Regions from separate parts of the Marinomonas sp. FW-1 genome, predicted to be linked through region 3. Evidence: predicted binding sites of a transcription regulator. Region 3 holds the regulator's gene; each other region holds the start of a gene.
The links. The regulator sigma-54, encoded in region 3, starts transcription at its own class of promoters, with help from an activator protein. The targets are predictions, from matches to a motif close to TGGCACNNNNNTTGCTNT.
Positions count from the first base shown of each region.

Region 1 (6,509 bases), 1.8 Mb from region 3:
TGGCCCAATCAGTTTACCTCAAGCTCATGCCCACCTAATCGTCACTGAAAAAGAAAAAGCCATGTGGCTAAACTGCATGGCAGCGGCACTCGACGAACTGGGTTACGCAGACGAATTAAAAGCGTATTTGCTGCCTAAACTCGAATTTCCTGCTGAGCGTATTCGCCAAGTAAGTGCAGCGAGGCATGGCTAAGAACTTGCAACCCCTCCCTAACCCTCCTCTTGAAGATAAGGGGAGGGAACAAAAAGTCTTAGCTCCTCCCTACTTGTGTATTGAAAAGGGAGGGAACAAAGCGGTACTGCTCCTCCCCCTTGTGTCTTGAAGGGGGAGGCTGGGAGGGGGTCTAAGAGCGTACTTCCTTAGCAACGACAACACCTAGGCGTTTTGCCAAGCGGGCTAGGTTGGCGCGGTCCATAGACAGCTGTTGAGCAGCTTTAGTCCAGTTCCCTTCGTTCGTTTCCAATGCTTTACGAATCATATTTCGTTGGTAAGCTTCTGTTTCTAAACGCAAATCTATTGTTTCTTGATGGCCTGTAATGGGCCGTAATGTTTCATTGCTCTGTATCTTTTCTTGAATGCTGTTATCAATTTGTAGCCCTGTTAAATGCGCTGGAGAGATAATAGTGATGCCATTTGTTTGTCCTGTCTTAACAGTTTCGGCCTTAGAAAAGAGCGCCGCACGGGAAATGACATGCTCTAATTCACGTACATTTCCTGGCCAGTGATACGCTTCAAGCATGTCGATAGCTGACGCAGATAACGTCAGTTGCTGAAGCCCTAATTTACGTCGGAAACGCTCAGCGAAGAATCCAGCCAACACAGGAACATCGCCTTGTCGTTCTCGTAATGGCGGTACGTGAATCGGGAAGACGCTGAGGCGATGGAATAAATCCGCACGAAAGCGATTTTCTGCGACTTCAGCTTCTAAATGTCGATTAGTCGCCGCGATAATACGAACGTTTACTTTGCGAATTTGATCTTTGCCAACCGCCTGAATCTCTTGATTCTGAATGGCTCGGAGTAACGTTCCTTGCACTTCCAACGGTAATTCACCAATTTCATCCAGCAATAAGGTTCCGCCGTCTGCCAACAAGAACTTACCATCTCGGTCTCGGTCAGCTCCCGTAAACGCTCCTTTTACATGGCCAAACAGCTCACTTTCGATGAGGTGGTGCGGAATCGCGGCGCAGTTTACATAAACCATAGGCGCTTCAGCGCGAGAAGAATGCTCATGCAGCGCTCTTGCCACCAGCTCTTTGCCTACGCCCGTTTCACCTTCGATCAGAATAGAAAAATCCGACGAGGCAACCAGATTAATCGACTGTTTAAGGTCTTGCATCGCTTTGCTTTGGCCGATCATTTCACTACTTTGCTCGCCAATTACCTTCAATACATTTTGGGCATGTTGCGACTGGTTTTCTAATTGTTCCATCAAGATGGCGGTATTTAGTGTCATGGCTGCCATGGTGCCGATGATTTCTAACGCACGCGCGTCGATATCATCAAAAACGCCCGGTTGGATACTGTCTAAGGTGACAACTCCGATTAATTTCCCTTCCAAATACAAAGGCACGCCCATGCAGGAATGCACAGGCAAATTCTCGTCATGGCCTAACACCATGCCATCGTAAGGGTCGGGAAGAGGTGAGTCTGTTGGAAAACGAACCGGATAATGGTCACTGCTAATCGCTTTCAAACGTGGGTGTTCATCGATAATAAATCGGCGTCCCATCAGGTCTTCTGATAAACCGCGCTGGGCAAGCGGTGTCAGTACGCCATTGCTGTGAGAAAGCAGCACAACAGCATCGCAGTTGATCGTTGCCCGCACAGCATAAACCAATTGTTCGAAGCGATTCGGCTGTGTCACCGCGCTAGCAAGATCGAGGGCAAAACTCAGTAAAGCGTTGTTAGAAACCTGATTCATAGTTATCAGCTCAAAAGGCGAATTGGCTTTCGTGTCAATTTGACTCAAAGATATCATATAGACTTTTTTATTAGCGAGTCTTATTGACTCTTAATTTAACGAATAAAATACAAACCATTGATTTTCAATGCCATTTTTTAGTTGGCACACACTTCGCTATATAAAAGTTAACACGCTTTATTCACCCCTTTAAAAGGATACAAACATGTTAACTCAACATCATATAGATACAGTAAAAGCCACTATCCCACTTCTTGCTTCTGCAGGGACCGCGATTACTGAGCATTTCTATCAACGCATGTTTTCTCATAACCCAGAACTAAAAGATGTGTTCAACATGACGCATCAAAGAACCGGTGGTCAGCCTGCGGCTTTGTTCAATGCCATCGCGGCCTACGCGACACATATCGATAACCTCGAAGTGCTGACCAGCGCCGTGATGCGAATTGCTCATAAGCACACCAGTTTTAATATCCAACCAAATCAATACGATATCGTTGGTCACCACCTTATTGAAACCTTACGTGAGCTGGCTCCAGAAGCGTTCACCAAAGACGTAGAAGAAGCTTGGGCGGCTGCGTACACTCAACTCGCGGATATCTTTATCAAGGTCGAAGGCGATCTGTATAAAGAGCGTGCCGCGCAACAAGGTGGCTGGAAAGATTTTCGTCGCTTCCGTGTTGCCTCCAAAACACCTGAATCCGATTTGGTCACCAGCTTTGTGTTTGAGCCAGTCGATGGTGGCGCAGTGATCGACTACCAACCTGGTCAATACTTGGGCGTTAAGTTACATCCAAAAGGCAATGAGTTCGATGAGATACGTCAATACTCTCTATCAACCGCGCCAAATGGTAAAAATTATCGTATCAGCGTCAAACGTGAAGGAACGGGCGATATCAAAGGGGTTATGTCGAACTACCTACACGATCATTTAAACATTGGGGACGAAATAGAAGTCATGCCACCAGCAGGGGATTTCGTATTCAAAGACAAGCAAACACCTGTGGTACTGATTTCTGGTGGCGTTGGCTTAACACCCATGCAAGCCATATTGGATACACTCGCCAAACAGCAATACAGCCACCCAGTGAGCTATTTACACGCTTGCGCTCACCAAGGTCAGCATTCTTTTAAAGAGCACGTAAACGGTCTGAAAAACCAACTAAACTTGTCTGTTCATACTTGGTACGAACAAGCTGACAATGAAGAAGAAGGCGTGTCAAAAGGCATGATGCAGCTAGATGCGATAAAAGACAGCCTACCGCTGACAAATGGCGAGTTTTACTTGTGCGGACCTGTTGGTTTCATGGTGTTTGTGAAACAGCAATTGCTAACCCTTGGCGTGGAAGCCGACCGAATTCATTACGAACTATTCGGCCCGCATCAAGAGGTGTGATAGTTAACCCATCCCGACCCCTCCCCTTAGGAAACAAAAAGGGAGGGAGTTAATACAGCAAGACTAGCTCCTCCCCCTGCTAAGGGGGAAGAGCCTAATAGATTAAGCCCCATACGCCCAATTAAAAAAATCAGTAAGATTAAAAACAACACTCGAATGAAGCCGCTGCCAAATCGAAGTGCTAGAAACACACCAACAAATGCGCCAAGAATATTACAAACAGCAATGACTCCACCTATCTGCCACAATACATTTCCACTGGGTATGAAAAACAACAAAGCAGAGGTAAATGTCCCTAGGTTAATGAGCTTGGCCGAGGCGGAGGCATTTAAAAAATCAAAGCCAAAGCCTCGAATAAAAAGAAATATTAAGAAGCTTCCGCTTCCTGGACCAAACATACCATCGTAAAACCCAATTAAACCTCCAAACATTATTCCTTTGAATAGCTCGATTCTTTTGCCTTCAAGAACCGTGTGATTTAGGCCAAGATCTTTTTGTCTAAACGTATAAACAGCCATACTGATTAACAACAAAAACACCAAATACTGCATTAATTCTTCTGGTATTTTGGAAATAGATTTAGCGCCTAAATATGCAAAGACAAACGCAGAGATAGCGGTTGGAATCATGATGCACCAAACAATGTTGATACGCTTCATGTATGAGCGAATGGACGATAAAGTTCCAGCCCAAACGGCTAATTTATTGGTACCAAACACCGTTGATAATGCCTGCTCAGGCAACGCATGCAGCAAAGCCGGTATTAAAATTAACCCACCACCGCCAACAGCGGCATCGATCAAGCCACCAAAAAATGAAAATACGCCAAGCGTAATAATGTCTATTGTAATCTCCTTATATAAGTTACCAATGTTTACTGCCAATACTTTGGAACTTTAAGAGGCTCGATAAATGAATAAAAGTGACTTATATTGAACTTATAATTCACTTAAAATGAGCATCTGAATGGAACTTCAACAATTACGAATGTTCAAAGCCATTGCCGATTTAGGCAGCATCGCAAAGGCTGCAGAAAAACTTCATTGCGTCCCCTCCAACATCACCACCCGTATAAAACATCTAGAGGATGAACTAGGTGAACCATTACTCATTCGTCAGGGAAGAGGGGTAATACTGAGCCCGTCGGGAAACTTATTTTTGGAGTACACAAACAAGATTCTTATGCTGACTAAGGAGTCTAAAAGAGCAATAGCAAGAGATAGCACCCCAGCAGGAAAGCTCAGCATTGGTGCTATTGAATCGTCTGCAACGAGTCGATTACCTAAGCTTTTATCGAAATACCATCAGCTGCATCCTAGGGTCGACATAGAATTCTCAACCAGTACATGGGAAAACTTAGAAGAAGCCGTCGCAAAGCATGAGCTAGACAGCGCTATCATTGCCGTGAAACCTGTAAACCCAAACATCGAATGTATCGAAATTTATCATGAGGAATTGGTGCTCATTGCATCGCCTTCTTTTGAGCCCATCACATCGCCAACCAGCCTAATTGGCAGAACTATCTACATGTGGCCGACAGGATGTCCTTATCGAAAAGCGCTTGAAAACTGGCTAGAAAAGAATAGCGTATCGGTGCCAATAACCAGCATTGCGAGTTATGGCACTATTTTAGGATGTGTAAGTGCTGGCGCTGGCGTATCTTTGGTGCCAAGGGGACTTTACGAGCAATTCAAGCAAATAGACGGGATAAAAGGATATGTTTTTGATCAATTACACCCTGTTGCAAATTACTTTATTTGGAATAAAAACACTGGATACCACAGCGCAAAAGAAGCGTTTTTAGAGCTGATTTGCACAGAATTAACTACACTGAATGTAAACACTTCAGCACATAACATGACACCGTAATTTCCAGTCATATTGGTAAATCGTCTTTTAAAAAAACAAAAAACTTGAGTATATGGTGATACTCAAGCTCTGTTTTATTTAGACAATTGATTATGACTGGGCAAGCAACAACACTTGCTCTTGTTTCTCCACGCTTGTGAAGGTAGGACGAGAGGTGACACGGTCAATATAGGCGTCGACCACAGGGTTCGTCGTAATTAATCCAAACATGCGGCACCACTTCAAACTCAAGCCCCAAAGAATATCCACTGCGTACAGCTCCTCTCCCAATAAATAAGGGCCTTTGGCGATTTGATCGAATAGTGTTTGCAGCATTTTATCAAAGCTACCATAAGATGATTGTGAAGCCTCAACGGGAGGACGATTAAAGGCTTTATCAATCACAGCTGGCTCAAAACTGCTACCTTGGTAGGCCATCCAGCGTAAATACGCTCCACGTTTGGGGTCATTTAAGGCTGGCGCCAAGCCCTTTTCGGGAAATAAATCGGCTAAATACAAATAGCAGGCGACTTGTTCCGTTACCACGGTGCCGTTATGAACAAGCGTTGGAAATTTCCCCAAAGGGTTGATAGCGAGAAACTCCGGTTGTTGATTTTCACCGGTTTTGAAATTCAGCACTTTCATATCATAGGGAATCCCCAACTCTTCCAGCAATACCCAAACGCCAGTGCCTCGGGTTTGTGGAGCATGGTACAGAGTGATGGTGTCTTGGTTGCTTTGAATCTCGCTCATATCCGTTACCTCATTAGGTTGTTAGATCATTTTTGGTTGTTACATGAGCTATATTAGTGACTAAACCTGACATCTAGTGTCAGGTTTATACTTTATACTGACGAAAAAACATTCGCTTAGTGCTGTTAGTTGGCAAGATGACTTAGCTCGACGACAAAGAACAGTGAAAGGAGAGCCTCATGCGAGCCAGCCGAATACTCAAAATACTGATGATGTTGCAAACCCACGAGAAGGTCACGGCCGCTGAATTGGCTGACGCCAGTGAAACCTCTATTCGTACGGTTTATCGAGATATCGAGGCGCTTAGTGCTATTGGCGTACCCGTCTACAGCGAACAAGGAGTGCAAGGTGGCTATCGGTTGTTGCAAGGCTACCGTACCCGTTTGAACGGACTTTCCGCCAAAGAAGCAGAAACACTGTTTTTGGCCGGGTTGTCTGGCCCAGCCCAAAAGATGGGATTGGAGGCAACGCTGGCTGACGCACAACTGAAGCTAAAATCCGCCTTACCAGACACGGTTCGGCACGAAGCAGAACGCCTACAAAGTCGATTTTTACTGGACACGCCAAATTGGTTTTCTGACGATGAA
Region 1 is NZ_CP025987.1:78,664-85,172, reverse strand. It holds gene C1X04_RS00380 (group II truncated hemoglobin) at 1-193, shown strand, start outside; gene norR (nitric oxide reductase transcriptional regulator NorR) at 345-1,925, opposite strand; gene hmpA (NO-inducible flavohemoprotein) at 2,131-3,321, shown strand; gene C1X04_RS00365 (TSUP family transporter) at 3,348-4,124, opposite strand; gene C1X04_RS00360 (LysR family transcriptional regulator) at 4,288-5,190, shown strand; gene C1X04_RS00355 (glutathione S-transferase family protein) at 5,281-5,922, opposite strand; gene C1X04_RS00350 (YafY family protein) at 6,102-6,509, shown strand, end outside.
Region 1: hmpA (NO-inducible flavohemoprotein) is a predicted target of sigma-54. The motif match lies at 2,068-2,085, and genes of this name have one in related genera.

Region 2 (6,509 bases), 780 kb from region 3:
GTGCTTTTCATCGCATGAATTTTGCTGATGGTTCTCATCTTGAAACTGATCTTATTTTATTCTCTGCGGGGATTCGACCGCAGGATGCGTTGGCGCATCAATCGGGTCTAACGGTTGGAGAGCGTGGCGGTATCAGTGTCAACAATCATTGCCAAACCAGTGATGACGACATTTATGCCATTGGCGAGTGTGCGCTGTGGAATAATCGTATTTTTGGTTTGGTTGCTCCAGGTTACGCCATGGCCAAATCCGCCGCAGGGCATTTGTTGGGTTATGTAGGCGTGACGTTCACAGGCGCGGATATGAGCACCAAGTTGAAGCTTTTGGGTTGCGACGTGGGGTCAGTTGGCGATGCACATGCTCAATCGCAAGGCTGCAAAGTCTTTGTTTACCAAGATGAAATCAGCCAAAGCTATCGAAAAATGGTGGTTTCTGAAGACGGTAAAAAGCTATTAGGCGCTGTCTTAGTGGGCGACAACAGTTATTACGATACCTTGTTGCAATATTACCTCAATGCCATTGATTTACCTGAGCAAGCACAAGCACTTATTTTACCTACGATGGGCGATGCTCCCGTTGGCCTAGGTGTAGATGCTTTACCAGCGACTGCATCGATCTGTAGCTGCCATAACGTCTCTAAACAAGATATTAATGACGCCGTTTGTCATGGCGCTTTGTCGGTTGGTGATGTGAAAGGCATTACGAAAGCGGGAACGGGTTGTGGTGGTTGTGCAGCGTTATTGAAAAAAGTCGTCGACAATGAATTGTTAGCCTTGGGTGTTGAGGTCAGCACAGACATTTGTGAACATTTTGCGTATACCCGCCAAGATTTGTACAACCTAGTGAAGGTCGGTGGAATCAAAACCTTTGCTGAACTGTTAAACCAACATGGTAAAGGTCACGGTTGTGAAATATGCAAGCCCGCAGTTGGGTCTATTTTAGCCAGTGTCTGGAATGATTATGTGTTGAAAAAAGAACACATTAGCTTGCAAGACACCAATGATCGCTTCCTTGCCAATATGCAAAAAGATGGAACCTACTCAATTGTGCCGCGCATTCCGGGCGGGGAAATCACGCCTGATAGATTGATTGTATTAGGCGAGGTGGCAAAAGAGTACGGCTTATACACTAAGGTAACAGGTGGTCAGCGGATCGACTTATTCGGTGCGACCTTGTCGCAATTACCCGAAATTTGGGAAAAGTTAATTGCAGCGGGTTTTGAAACCGGTCAAGCCTATGGCAAATCCTTACGTACAGTGAAATCTTGCGTTGGTAGCACTTGGTGTCGTTATGGCGTGAATGACAGCATGAAGATGGCGATTGATCTGGAGAATCGTTACAAAGGCTTGCGCTCCCCCCATAAAATCAAATTCGCGGTGTCTGGTTGTACTCGAGAGTGCGCTGAAGCTCAGAGTAAAGACATTGGTGTGATCGCCACAGAAGGTGGTTGGAACCTATATGTGTGCGGTAATGGTGGTATGAAGCCACGCCACGGAGACTTGTTTGCCAAAGATCTGGACGATGAAACCTTGGTGAAATACATCGACCGTGTATTGATGTTTTACACCAAAACAGCGGATCGCTTGCAGCGTACTTCTGTTTGGATGGACGGTCTAGAGGGAGGATTGGACTACCTTAAAGAGGTGGTGATTGATGACAAACTGGGTTTATGTGCTGAGCTTGAAGCCAGTATGCAGCACGTCGTGGATACTTTCCAATGCGAATGGAAAACCACGTTGCAAGATCCAGAAGCCCTAAAAACGTTCCGCCAATTTGTGAATTATGAGGGAAGTGATAACAATGTGGTCTTTGTTGAAGAGCGCAGTCAAATGCGTCCGGCAACAGAAGCAGAGAAACAACAATTAATTGCGAAGGTAGGTTAAAACGATGACGATGCCATGGAAATTAATTTGTAAACAAGAAGACCTAATAGAGGGCGCTGGTGTGGCGGCCATGGTAAATGGCGAACAAGTCGCGATTTTCTACGTCCCTGAGTCTGATAATAAAGTCTTTGCGATTGCTAACTGGGATCCGGTTGGCAAGGCGAATGTTTTATCACGAGGCTTGGTTGCCCATTTACAAGATCAATGGGTCGTTGCCAGCCCTTTGTATAAACAACACTTTGTCTTGGCATCGGGCGAATGTCTGGAAGAGGATATTAAAGTACCTCATTGGCAAGCGAAGTTAGAAGGTAATGAGGTGTTTATCGCCGCCAATTAGAAATGGTGCATTTTATTGCTTAGCTGCACTGTTTGAGGGCTCTAAAAGATCGTTTTTTATAGCACTTCAGAAGTACGCCAGCCGCAAGGCCAGTAAAACCCAGTTATAACTGGCTTTATCTGCTTTATTAAAAGTTGGCTTACTAATTGCTATGTATAGATTACTGATGCACCGTAAACCGACGATGGCTTACACATAAAGCATACAGATATTACAAAAGGCAACGAGGCCCAATCACTTTTTTAGAAAAGTGATTGGGCCTTTTTTTGTTTTTAAGAAGGCAAATGTGAGGAGGGTCCATGGCGGCAACAACGATGACAGCAACAAGCGGAAAAACGACTTGTCCATACTGCGGTGTTGGGTGTGGCGTAAACTTGACTGTTCCTCATTCGGTAAATGAAGCGATTCCTCCTGTTTCTGGTGACTTGGAGCATCCTGCGAACTTTGGTCGCTTGTGTGTGAAAGGCAGCAGCCTTGCACAAACGATTCAATCAGATGATCGTTTATTAACGCCTATGGTGAATGGGCGGCCAGTGGATTGGCAATCGGCTGTTGAGACGGTAAGCGCAAAAATCACTCAGGTTATTAAAGACCATGGTCCCGATGCGTTTGCTTTTTATCTTTCGGGGCAAATTCTTACTGAAGATTATTATGTGGCTAATAAACTTGCCAAAGGTTTTATTGGTACTGCCAACGTGGATACCAATTCTCGCTTGTGTATGGCGTCTGCCGTTGTCGGCTACAAGCGCGCTTTTGGCTCGGACACTGTGCCTTGCAGTTATGAAGATTTAGAGTGTTGTGATTTATTGATCATGGTTGGATCGAATGCTGCCTGGACTCATCCCATTCTATATCAACGTATTGCCGCAGCTAAAAAACAACGACCGAATATGAAAGTCGTCGTGATCGACCCTCGTGAAACAGCGACTTGTGACATTGCGGATTTGCACTTGGCGATTAAACCTGGGGGTGACGCCGCAATATTTTCCTTTTTATTACACGACTCTGCCCAATTAGATATTCTGGATCATGACTTTATTGCGAACCACACCAATGGTTTTGATGAGGCTTTGGCGCAAGCGCAAGCGTCGACACCGAGTCTTTCCTCTGCAGCGAATTTTTGCGGGGTAAGTGAGCAAGATTTAACCTGCTTAGTTGGCTGGTGGCGTGATACCGCAAAGACAATTACCTTTTATTCGCAAGGGGTGAATCAGTCGTCCTCCGGCGTTGATAAATGCAATGCGATTATTAATTGTCATTTGGCGACGGGCCGTATTGGCAAAGAGGGGGCTGGGCCTTTTTCTATTACGGGTCAGCCGAATGCTATGGGTGGGCGAGAAGTCGGCGGGTTGGCCAATCAATTGGCTGCTCATATGGATTTTGCAACACCAGACGCACAGGATTTAGTCCAGCGTTTCTGGCAAGCGCCCAATATGGCCACAGAAAATGGTCTAAAAGCCGTCGACTTATTTCAAGCCATGGAGGAAGGTAAAGTAAAAGTCGTGTGGATTATGTCGACCAATCCTATGGTGAGCTTGCCTGATACAGCGCAAGTTCGACGGGCATTGGAAAAGTGTGAGCTTGTGATTGTCAGTGATTGTAAGGCGCATACGGACACAACCGCGATGGCTAATGTCTTGTTTCCTGCGACGGGCTGGAGTGAAAAAGACGGTACGGTCACCAACTCTGAGCGGCGTATTTCTCGCCAACGAGGTTTATTGCCAGCGCCAGGGCAAGCTAAGCATGATTGGTGGGCAATCTGTGAAGTCGCAAAAAGTTTGGGCTTTCAATCGGCTTTTTCTTATCAAGATGTTCATGAGATTTTTGCTGAGCATGCGGCTTTGTCAGCGTTTGAGAACAATGGCAAACGTGATTTTGATATTGGCCATTTTAGTCAAATAACTAAGGCCGAATACGATGCTTTGACGCCAGTGCAATGGCCGGTGCCGAAAGGTCGTCCAGAAGGCACCAAGCGGATGTTTGAGGATGGCTATTTTTTCACGCCAGACGGTCGAGCAAAATTCATTGCCATTACGCCACGTTTGCCTAAGCATCAAGCTTCACCGGAATGGCCTTTCACTTTAAATAGCGGGCGAGTGCGCGATCAATGGCATACGATGACAAGAACTGGAGATGCGGCGTCTTTGGCTAAGCATACCGCACAGCCTTATGTGGAAATCCATCCGAAAGATGCGAAACAGCTTGGTATTAAAGACAAAGCATTGGTGTGTCTTACTTCGCTGTACGGGGAAGTGTTGCTAAAAGCTAAGCTAAGTCGAGCCGTTGCACCGGCTAATGTGTTTGTGCCAATTCACTGGACTCGACAATTTGCTAACGCGTCCGTTGTATCTAATCTAATACCCCAAGTCGTTGACCCTTTGTCAGGGCAACCAGAGTCTAAACACGCTCAGGTTCAGCTGGAGGCGGTAAGTGATATTGACTACGGCATGATTATCTCGGCAGTTCCGCTTGTTTTATCGGATTGTTTGTATTGGTGCCAAGTACCATCAGAGCAAGGCTATCACTACGAAGTTGTTTGGCCGAAGGGGCAAACACAAGCGTCCTTGAAAGCAATCCATGTAGAACGGCGTGACGGTTTAGCAAAAAAGGTTGAGTGGTTAGAGTATGCGAACCCAGTAACCCAACAAGTTCGATTGGCGAAGTTGGTTGATCAAAAAATTACCATGCTTATTTATATGCATCCGCAGCCTAAATCCATTTTGGCGGATTGGCTTATTTCTAAATTAGAAGCAAACACTCCGTTATCATTAGCAGACCGTTTAGCTATTTTGGTAGGCAGTCCCGCCAACGCTGAAGATAAAGGAGAAATTGTTTGCTCTTGCTATCAAGTAGGCAGTAAGCAAATTGAAAAGGCGGTTTCGTCTGGTGTTTGTACTGTCAGTGGATTGGGGGACAAACTAAAATGTGGCACCAATTGTGGCTCTTGTCTTCCTGAGTTAAAACGCTTTGTTTCTTCAGTGGCGGAGTTATCAGCATGATGAGTAGTACACAAATCCGAATGACGAATGATTTCACTCAATATGTAAAAATTTTAGGCCGAGGTAAAAAAGGCGCACGCAGTTTGACGGCGGAAGAGGCCGAACATGCCATGAATTTAATGTTGTCTGGTCAAGTTGCGCCAGAACAGTCAGGCGCATTCTGGATGTTGATTCGAATTCGTGAAGAAACGGTTGAGGAAACGGTTGGTTTTACGAAAGCAGCAAGAGACTATTTATCGAAAAAAGACCCGCTGAAAGCCAAGGTCGATTTGGATTGGCCTGCTTACGCTGGCAAACGCAATGAGTTGCCTTGGTTTTTGCTGGCGGCAATCGCACTTGCTAATACAGGCGTGAATATTGTTATGCATGGCCATACATTTGATGGAGAAAATCGAATCTATGTGGAATATGTTATTCAACAATTGGGGTTAGCCGTTTGCCACTCTAGAACACAGCTAAAACAAGAGCTTATTGACAGACATTTTGCTTACATCCCACTGGCTGATATCGATGCATCTTTGGGGAGCATGATGGATCTTAAATATGTGTTGGGGTTGCGTTCACCAGTCAATACGGTTGTGCGTATGATGAATCCTTTTTCGGCAGCCCATAGTGTGCATGGGGTGTTTCATCGTGGCTATGACCAGCTTCATCTTTCTGCCTGCGAACAATTGGGTGATGAATCAGTATTGGTATTTCGTGGTGGTAATGGTGAAGCGGAAGTGAATCCAGAGCGCGATGTGGCATTGGGTAAGTGGCAAAATAACGTAGCCAGTTGGTCTGATTGGCCAAAGGCTGAAAAGGAGCACAAGCGCTTAAAAGACAATTTGGACTTGTCACGATTAACAGATCATTGGTGCGGAAATCAGTTAGATCAATTTGGTGAGCAGGCCGTGCGACAAACTATTGCGTCGGTGGCAGGACTTCTTTATGGTGTGACGTCTCATGAGGATTGTCTTGTTTTGGCTGATGATATTTGGTCAAAGCGAGATAGGGCGTATTTTGATCATATTTTGTAGAAAGAGAATAGCATGGCGTTTATATCTTTATCAGCAGCAGTGCTTGCTGGTGGAAAAGCAGAGCGAATGTCAAAGCAGGACAAAGGTTTGTTGTTCTTTCAGGGTGAACCGATGGCGTCATCCGTAGCGCGAGCGTTACAGCAAGTAGCGGATGTTGTGTTTATTAATGCCAATCGAAATATCGAAAAATACGCTGAGCTGGGTTACGACGTGATAGCGGATGAGCAAAATTATCATGGCAAAGGGCCTTTATCTGGATTGATGTCTTGCT
Region 2 is NZ_CP025987.1:1,437,650-1,444,158, forward strand. It holds gene nirB (nitrite reductase large subunit NirB) at 1-1,883, shown strand, start outside; gene nirD (nitrite reductase small subunit NirD) at 1,888-2,220, shown strand; gene C1X04_RS06740 (nitrate reductase) at 2,520-5,219, shown strand; gene C1X04_RS06745 (glycosyl transferase family protein) at 5,216-6,238, shown strand; gene mobA (molybdenum cofactor guanylyltransferase) at 6,251-6,509, shown strand, end outside.
Region 2: C1X04_RS06740 (nitrate reductase) is a predicted target of sigma-54. The motif match lies at 2,356-2,373, and genes of this name have one in related genera.

Region 3 (6,509 bases):
CATCTTAAAAATCTCCAAACATGGCGGCAGTTAATACAAAGTCCAACGCCAAAATAGCCAATGAACCTAAAACAACAGTACGAGTAGTTGCTTTACCAATCCCCTCAGAGGTTGGTACACACTCATATCCTTGATAGACAGCAATCCAAGTAACAGCAACAGAGAAAAAGACCGCTTTAATAAAGCCGTTAAGAATATCAGTATCAAAATAGACTGACTGCTGCATCAAGGACCAAAAAGCGCCATCATGGACGCCCAACCAATTAACGGAAACAACAAGCCCCCCGATAATCCCAGTCGCTGAAAATATCAAACTCAACAAGGGCAAACAAATGACACCTGCAATAAATCTAGGCGCAATCACTCGACGAAGCGGATCAACGCCCATCATTTCAAAGCTAGACAACTGCTCCGTTGCTTTCATCAAGCCAATTTCAGCAGTTAACGATGATCCGGCACGGCCAGCGAACAATAGAGCCGTTACCACAGGCCCCAATTCTCGTAGCAGAGCCAGTGCCAACAACTGACCAACCGCTTCTTCCGAGCCAAACTTTGCCAGTATGCTATAGCCCTGTAGCGCCAAAACCATCCCTATAAAAGCACCAGAAACAACGACAATAACAAGAGATAAAACACCCACAGAATACAACTGCTTGACCAGCAGATTTAAAGACTCTTTCGGTCTAACTGGCAACCTCACGATACTCTGCACCAAGAAAATACCTGCACGCCCTACTGACTCTAGCCAGTTCAGCAATGCGGCTCCAAGCTCTGCAATCATCTTCATAAAACACCCTTACCAGCATCAGCGCGGTTTTCTGGATAATGAAATGGTACTGGACCATCTGGCTCACCGTTTAAAAACTGTTGAACCTCAGCATTATCTGATGCCCTTATCTCATCGGCAGAGCCTTCAGCGATAACACGACCGCCCGCTAAAATGCACACATGATCCGCAATTGAAAGAGACTCTTCAACATCATGAGACACAAGCACTGAAGTGATGTTCGCCGTATCATTTAACTGGCGTATTAATTTAACCAGAACGCCTTTTGAAATAGGATCTTGGCCTGTAAATGGCTCGTCATACATGACTAATTCAGGGTCCAACGCAATCGCCCTAGCCAATGCCACGCGTCGAGCCATACCACCAGAAAGTTCAGAAGGCATTAATTTCGCTGCGCCACGCAAACCGACACTGTAAAGCTTATCCAAAACTCTTTTAGAGATGGTTTCTGCATCAAGCTTGGTATGCTCCTCCATAGGAAAAGCGATATTTTCAGCTACACTCATATCACTGAACAAAGCACCACTCTGAAAAAGCATGCCCATTTTCTTCCTCGCCTTATACAGGTTCGACCTAGACAAAGCGTGGATGTTTTTACCGTCCACCAACAACTCACCGGAGTCTGGTGCTAACTGAGCAGCAATAAGGCGTAACAACGTTGTTTTACCTGTCCCGCTTGGCCCCATGACAGCAGTAATCTTCCCGCGAGGAATGGTCAGGGAAACGTTTTCGTAAATAACCCTATCCCCCCTCGAAAAACTCACATTTCGGACTTCAATATAAGCATCAGTCACTAGTACACCCTTACCATCCTTCCTAAATATGGATTGATACTATCACTGCCCCCCAACAATTAGAATCGCGGCAAAGGCAAAACTACTTTGTTTGCAAGATCAAGCCTTGAATTTAGTTGCTAAACCTCATTAAATGGTGCCTTCTAATTTCAATGAGTCTTACTACCCATTATGCTGTTATTTTCCGTTGCTCTCATCGCTGGACTAATTTTACTCGTCATTAGCTCTGACAAATTCATTGAGCATGCCGCATTGGTGGCTGAAAAGCTTAATGTAAGCCCTATGGTCATTGGTATCACACTGGTGGCGTTTGGTACTTCTGCTCCTGAAATGGTGGTTTCTGCTATCGCCGCACTGGATAATGCACCTGAAATAGCAATCGGTAATGTTTTAGGCTCCAACATTGCCAACATCGCTCTAGTGTTGGGTGTCACTTTATTATTCTCTGCCATCCCTATCGCAAAAGGGCTTTCGACGAAAGAAGTACCTCTGGTGTTAGCCATCACAGTACTGACTGGTTTTTTACTCTATGACCAAGCACTAGGGTTATGGGATGGTGTAATACTCATCATTGCATTTGTCGCCGTGCTGATAATCCTATTACGCGGTAACAAAGATTTGGAAAGCGAACTAAAAGAAGAGCTTCCCGCAGATGATGGCTCATCAACATTAAAATCCTTAATCATTGCGTTAATTGGACTGGTTGTACTCATAGGTAGCTCTAAACTTCTAGTTTGGGGCGCCATTGGCATAGCGACTGCTTTGGGAGTGAGCGAGCTAGTTATTGGCCTGACTATCGTTGCAGTTGGAACCAGCCTTCCTGAGTTAGCAGCTTCTGTTAGTAGTGTGAGAAAAGGACATCATGATATCGCCATTGGCAACGTACTAGGTTCAAACGTATTTAACCTAGCCACCGTATTACCTTTACCAGCACTGATCGCCCCCGGCATAATCGACCCAAGTGTCGTGCAGCGTGATTTCCCTTGGGTACTAGGATTAACGGTCGCACTTGCTATTGCCATCTTTATATTCAAAAAATCTAAGAGCAATGCAATCCCTAGATGGATAGGCCTGCCTTTCATTGCATCCTATGGCATATATATATTTGCAATCAGTACGAATGGCGCGCCATAACAATGAATTTAGCAAAGACACTTAAAACCAGAAACATTCTACTATTAGCGGCAGTAACTGTGGTTATTGCTTCGATTAGCTGGTACAGCACAAAGCCATCAAGAAACTTAGTCGAAAGCGATGCACTTCGTGGCTCGCCCGATTATTTCATCACCGATGTGCAGGTAAAAGAGTTTGATGAAAATGGAGGGCTAATCGAAACACTGAACGCCAAACAAACCTCTCACTATGACCTTAAAGAGAAAACCTTGCTCGAACAGCCTAGTGTTGCCCGATATTCAGAATCGGGACAATGGCATGGAAAAGCAGATAAAGGGGTTATTGAAGACGGAAGTAATGATATTCTATTAACAGACAACGTAAGAGCAACGAAAAAATATCAGCAGTCTGAAGACATCCAGCTTAGCTCGGACAACATGCACTACGTAGACAAAGACAAATCATTGACCAGCTACGGAGCTGCTACCTTGATATCAACCCAAGGAAAAACCTCCGCGAATAAGATTACAACCTTTATAAACTCAGAAGAAGTCGTGATGACAGGATCTGTACGAGGAAACTATGAAACAACTCATTAACGCCAGCATGTTGCTCACTTCTGCCCTTATTGGACAATACACTTACGCTTTACCAGATGACCTTAACAAGCCATTAGAAATTCAAGCTGATGAAGCCTCTTTCGACCAGAATTCAGGCGAAGCCATCTATAAAGGCAACGTCTTTGTAAAACAAGGCTCCATAGAAATCCAAGCACAGTATTTAAAAGTCACAACAGACCCAAGCACCCGCAGATTTAACAGCCTAGAAGCCACAGGGTCGCCAGCAAAATTCAGTCAACAAATAGATTGGAATGGCAACATAGTTATCAGTAGAGGGAATGAAATCCACTACCAAACCGACGAATCCAAACTTGAAATCACTGGAGATGGATACCTAAGCCGTATGCAGAATTCTATCTCCGCTGATTACATTCTCTACATGATCCAAGATGGCACCTTTAGCGCAGAGAAAAAAGATTCTGGTCGCGTCAATATGACCTTACAGCCACAAACTACTGAGGCAAAATAATAGATGGCCTTACTAGAAGCAAAACACCTTGCAAAAAGCTATAAAAAACGCAAAGTAGTAAAAGACGTCTCAATTTCCGTTGAATCAGGCCAAGCCGTTGGTTTATTAGGACCAAACGGAGCAGGAAAAACCACCTGTTTCTATATGATAGTTGGTATGGTCGCCAATGACGCTGGCGGCATATTTATTGACGGCATAGACATCACCCATGACGCCATGCACACTCGCGCCCAAAAAGGTGTTGGCTATCTTCCTCAAGAGGCATCTATTTTTAGAAAAATGTCTGTAGAAGACAATATTTTAGCGATTTTAGAAACACGCAAAAATCTCACTAAAGCACAACAACATGAAAGATTAGAAGAGCTCTTAGAAGAGTTCCATATCACCCATATCCGCACCAACTTAGGAATGGCATTATCAGGAGGTGAAAGGCGCCGGGTAGAAATAGCAAGAGCGGTTGCAATGAACCCAAAATTCATTCTGCTTGATGAGCCATTTGCTGGAGTAGACCCAATCTCCGTTGGTGACATAAAACAAATAATTAAACACCTCCAAGAAAGTGGAATCGGTGTCCTAATTACCGATCATAACGTCAGAGAAACCCTCGACATCTGCGATAAAGCTTACATTGTTGGTAATGGTTATATCATCGCATCAGGCGATGCCAGTACAGTCATCAACAATGAACAAGTAAAAAAGGTCTATTTAGGCGACGACTTCCGCCTATAACCCCTTATCATTGCTGTAGAAAGGGAGTAGTATGCACAACTCGTTCCAATTCACTCAAACAAAAAGAGTTGCTCCATGAAGCAGTCTTTACAATTAAAGCTAGGTCAACAGCTAACCATGACCCCACAACTGCAGCAAGCTATACGCTTACTGCAGCTTTCTACGTTGGATTTGAAGCAAGAGATTCATGAGTTCCTAGAGTCGAACCCACTGCTTGAGCTTGATGATGACGAGCAAACTCATAATGAGTTACCTGCTAGCATAGAGTCAAAAAGCGCAACAGAAACACCTCTAGATAACGGTGAAGAAGCACGCCTAGAGTCCGAATGGACAGAAAGCATCCCAGAAGAGCTATCCATAGACAGCAATTGGGATGATACTTACCAAAGTTCAGCTGCGGTCAGTGACAACCTTAGCTTTGAAGGCGATAGCGATTTTGAAAGCCGTAACGCACCTGCTGAAAGCATTCAAGACCATCTTATCTGGCAACTAAACCTTACTCACATGTCTGATAGAGACCTTGAGATTGCCTATGCCATCATTGAATGTGTCCAGCCTGATGGATACTTAAGCATTACACCTGACGACATCTGCGAATCACTAAGCATTGAACTTGAAGACCTAGAAATGGAAGAAGTCATTGCGGTTCAACATAGACTGCAGCGCTTCGACCCAGTCGGCGTCTGCTCTATTGATTTACGTGATTGTCTGTTGGTGCAATTAGAAGCTTTCCAGACTCACCCTCTATACAAAAGCACCTATAACCTTATTGACCATTATTTACCCTTATTGGGCAATAGAGATTTTGCGCAACTAAGCCGCAAAACAAAATTAAAAGATGAAGCGCTAAAAGAAGTCATTAGCTTAATTCAACAACTAAACCCGCGCCCAGGCTCGGTTATTGATGCCGATGATACCGATTACGTTATTCCTGACGTGTCAGTCAAAAAACGTAATGACGTTTGGCAAGTTGAATTAAACAACGACGCTCTTCCACCAATAAAAATCAATGAAACCTATTCCGCCATGGCCAGCACCGCTGCCACAGCCGAAGATGCTTCTTACATCAAAAACTCACTACAAGAAGCTAAATGGTTCATGAAAAGTTTACAAAGCAGAAATGAGACGCTACTAAAAGTAGCCAGCTGCATTGTCAGCAGACAGATCGATTTTTTTGAGCTTGGTGAAGAAGCCATGAAACCAATGGTGCTTCATGACGTAGCTGAAGAAGTAGGCATGCATGAGTCAACCATATCTAGGGTAACCACTCAAAAATACATGCACACACCAAAAGGGATATTTGAATTAAAATATTTCTTTTCGAGCCATGTTAATACAGCCTCTGGTGGTGAGTGCTCTTCGACAGCAATTAGGGCCATGATCAAAAAACTTGTTGCTGACGAACCTGCTAAAAAACCTTTAAGTGATAATAAGTTAGCTGCCATTTTGGCAGATCAAGGCATACAAGTTGCTCGACGGACTGTAGCCAAATACCGTGAGGCGATGAACATCCCTCCTTCCAATGAACGCAAACGACTGATCTAAACGGAAAGCATTTTATCATGTCCTTGAAATCATTATTAAAAGCAGACCTCGTTCTCGCAAAACAAGATATCATTAGCAAGAAACGCGTATTAGAAAACCTCGCGGAAGTAGCGTCAAACCGACTTCACTGTGATAACGAAGCCGTCTATGATGCACTGCTAGGTCGAGAAAAACTTGGAAGTACTGGTATAGGCAATGGAATAGCCATTCCGCATTGTCGACTAGAGTCCGCAAATCACACCGCTGTAGTGGTAATGTCACTACAGACGCCTATCGATTTTGACTCTATAGACAAACAAGCTGTCGATCTTATATTTGCGTTAATTGTTCCGCCACATGAATGTGACCAACATCTATCAACACTGGCTCAAATTGCAGAATTAGCACAGTCTCCAGAATCATTGGACAAGCTGCGTACTGCTCAAAGCAACGAAGAGCTATTCAGTATTTTC
Region 3 is NZ_CP025987.1:2,216,976-2,223,484, forward strand. It holds gene mlaD (outer membrane lipid asymmetry maintenance protein MlaD) at 1-3, opposite strand, end outside; gene mlaE (lipid asymmetry maintenance ABC transporter permease subunit MlaE) at 5-787, opposite strand; gene C1X04_RS10405 (ABC transporter ATP-binding protein) at 784-1,581, opposite strand; gene C1X04_RS10410 (calcium/sodium antiporter) at 1,753-2,715, shown strand; gene lptC (LPS export ABC transporter periplasmic protein LptC) at 2,718-3,293, shown strand; gene lptA (lipopolysaccharide transport periplasmic protein LptA) at 3,277-3,783, shown strand; gene lptB (LPS export ABC transporter ATP-binding protein) at 3,787-4,512, shown strand; gene C1X04_RS10430 (RNA polymerase factor sigma-54) at 4,588-6,057, shown strand; gene ptsN (PTS IIA-like nitrogen regulatory protein PtsN) at 6,075-6,509, shown strand, end outside.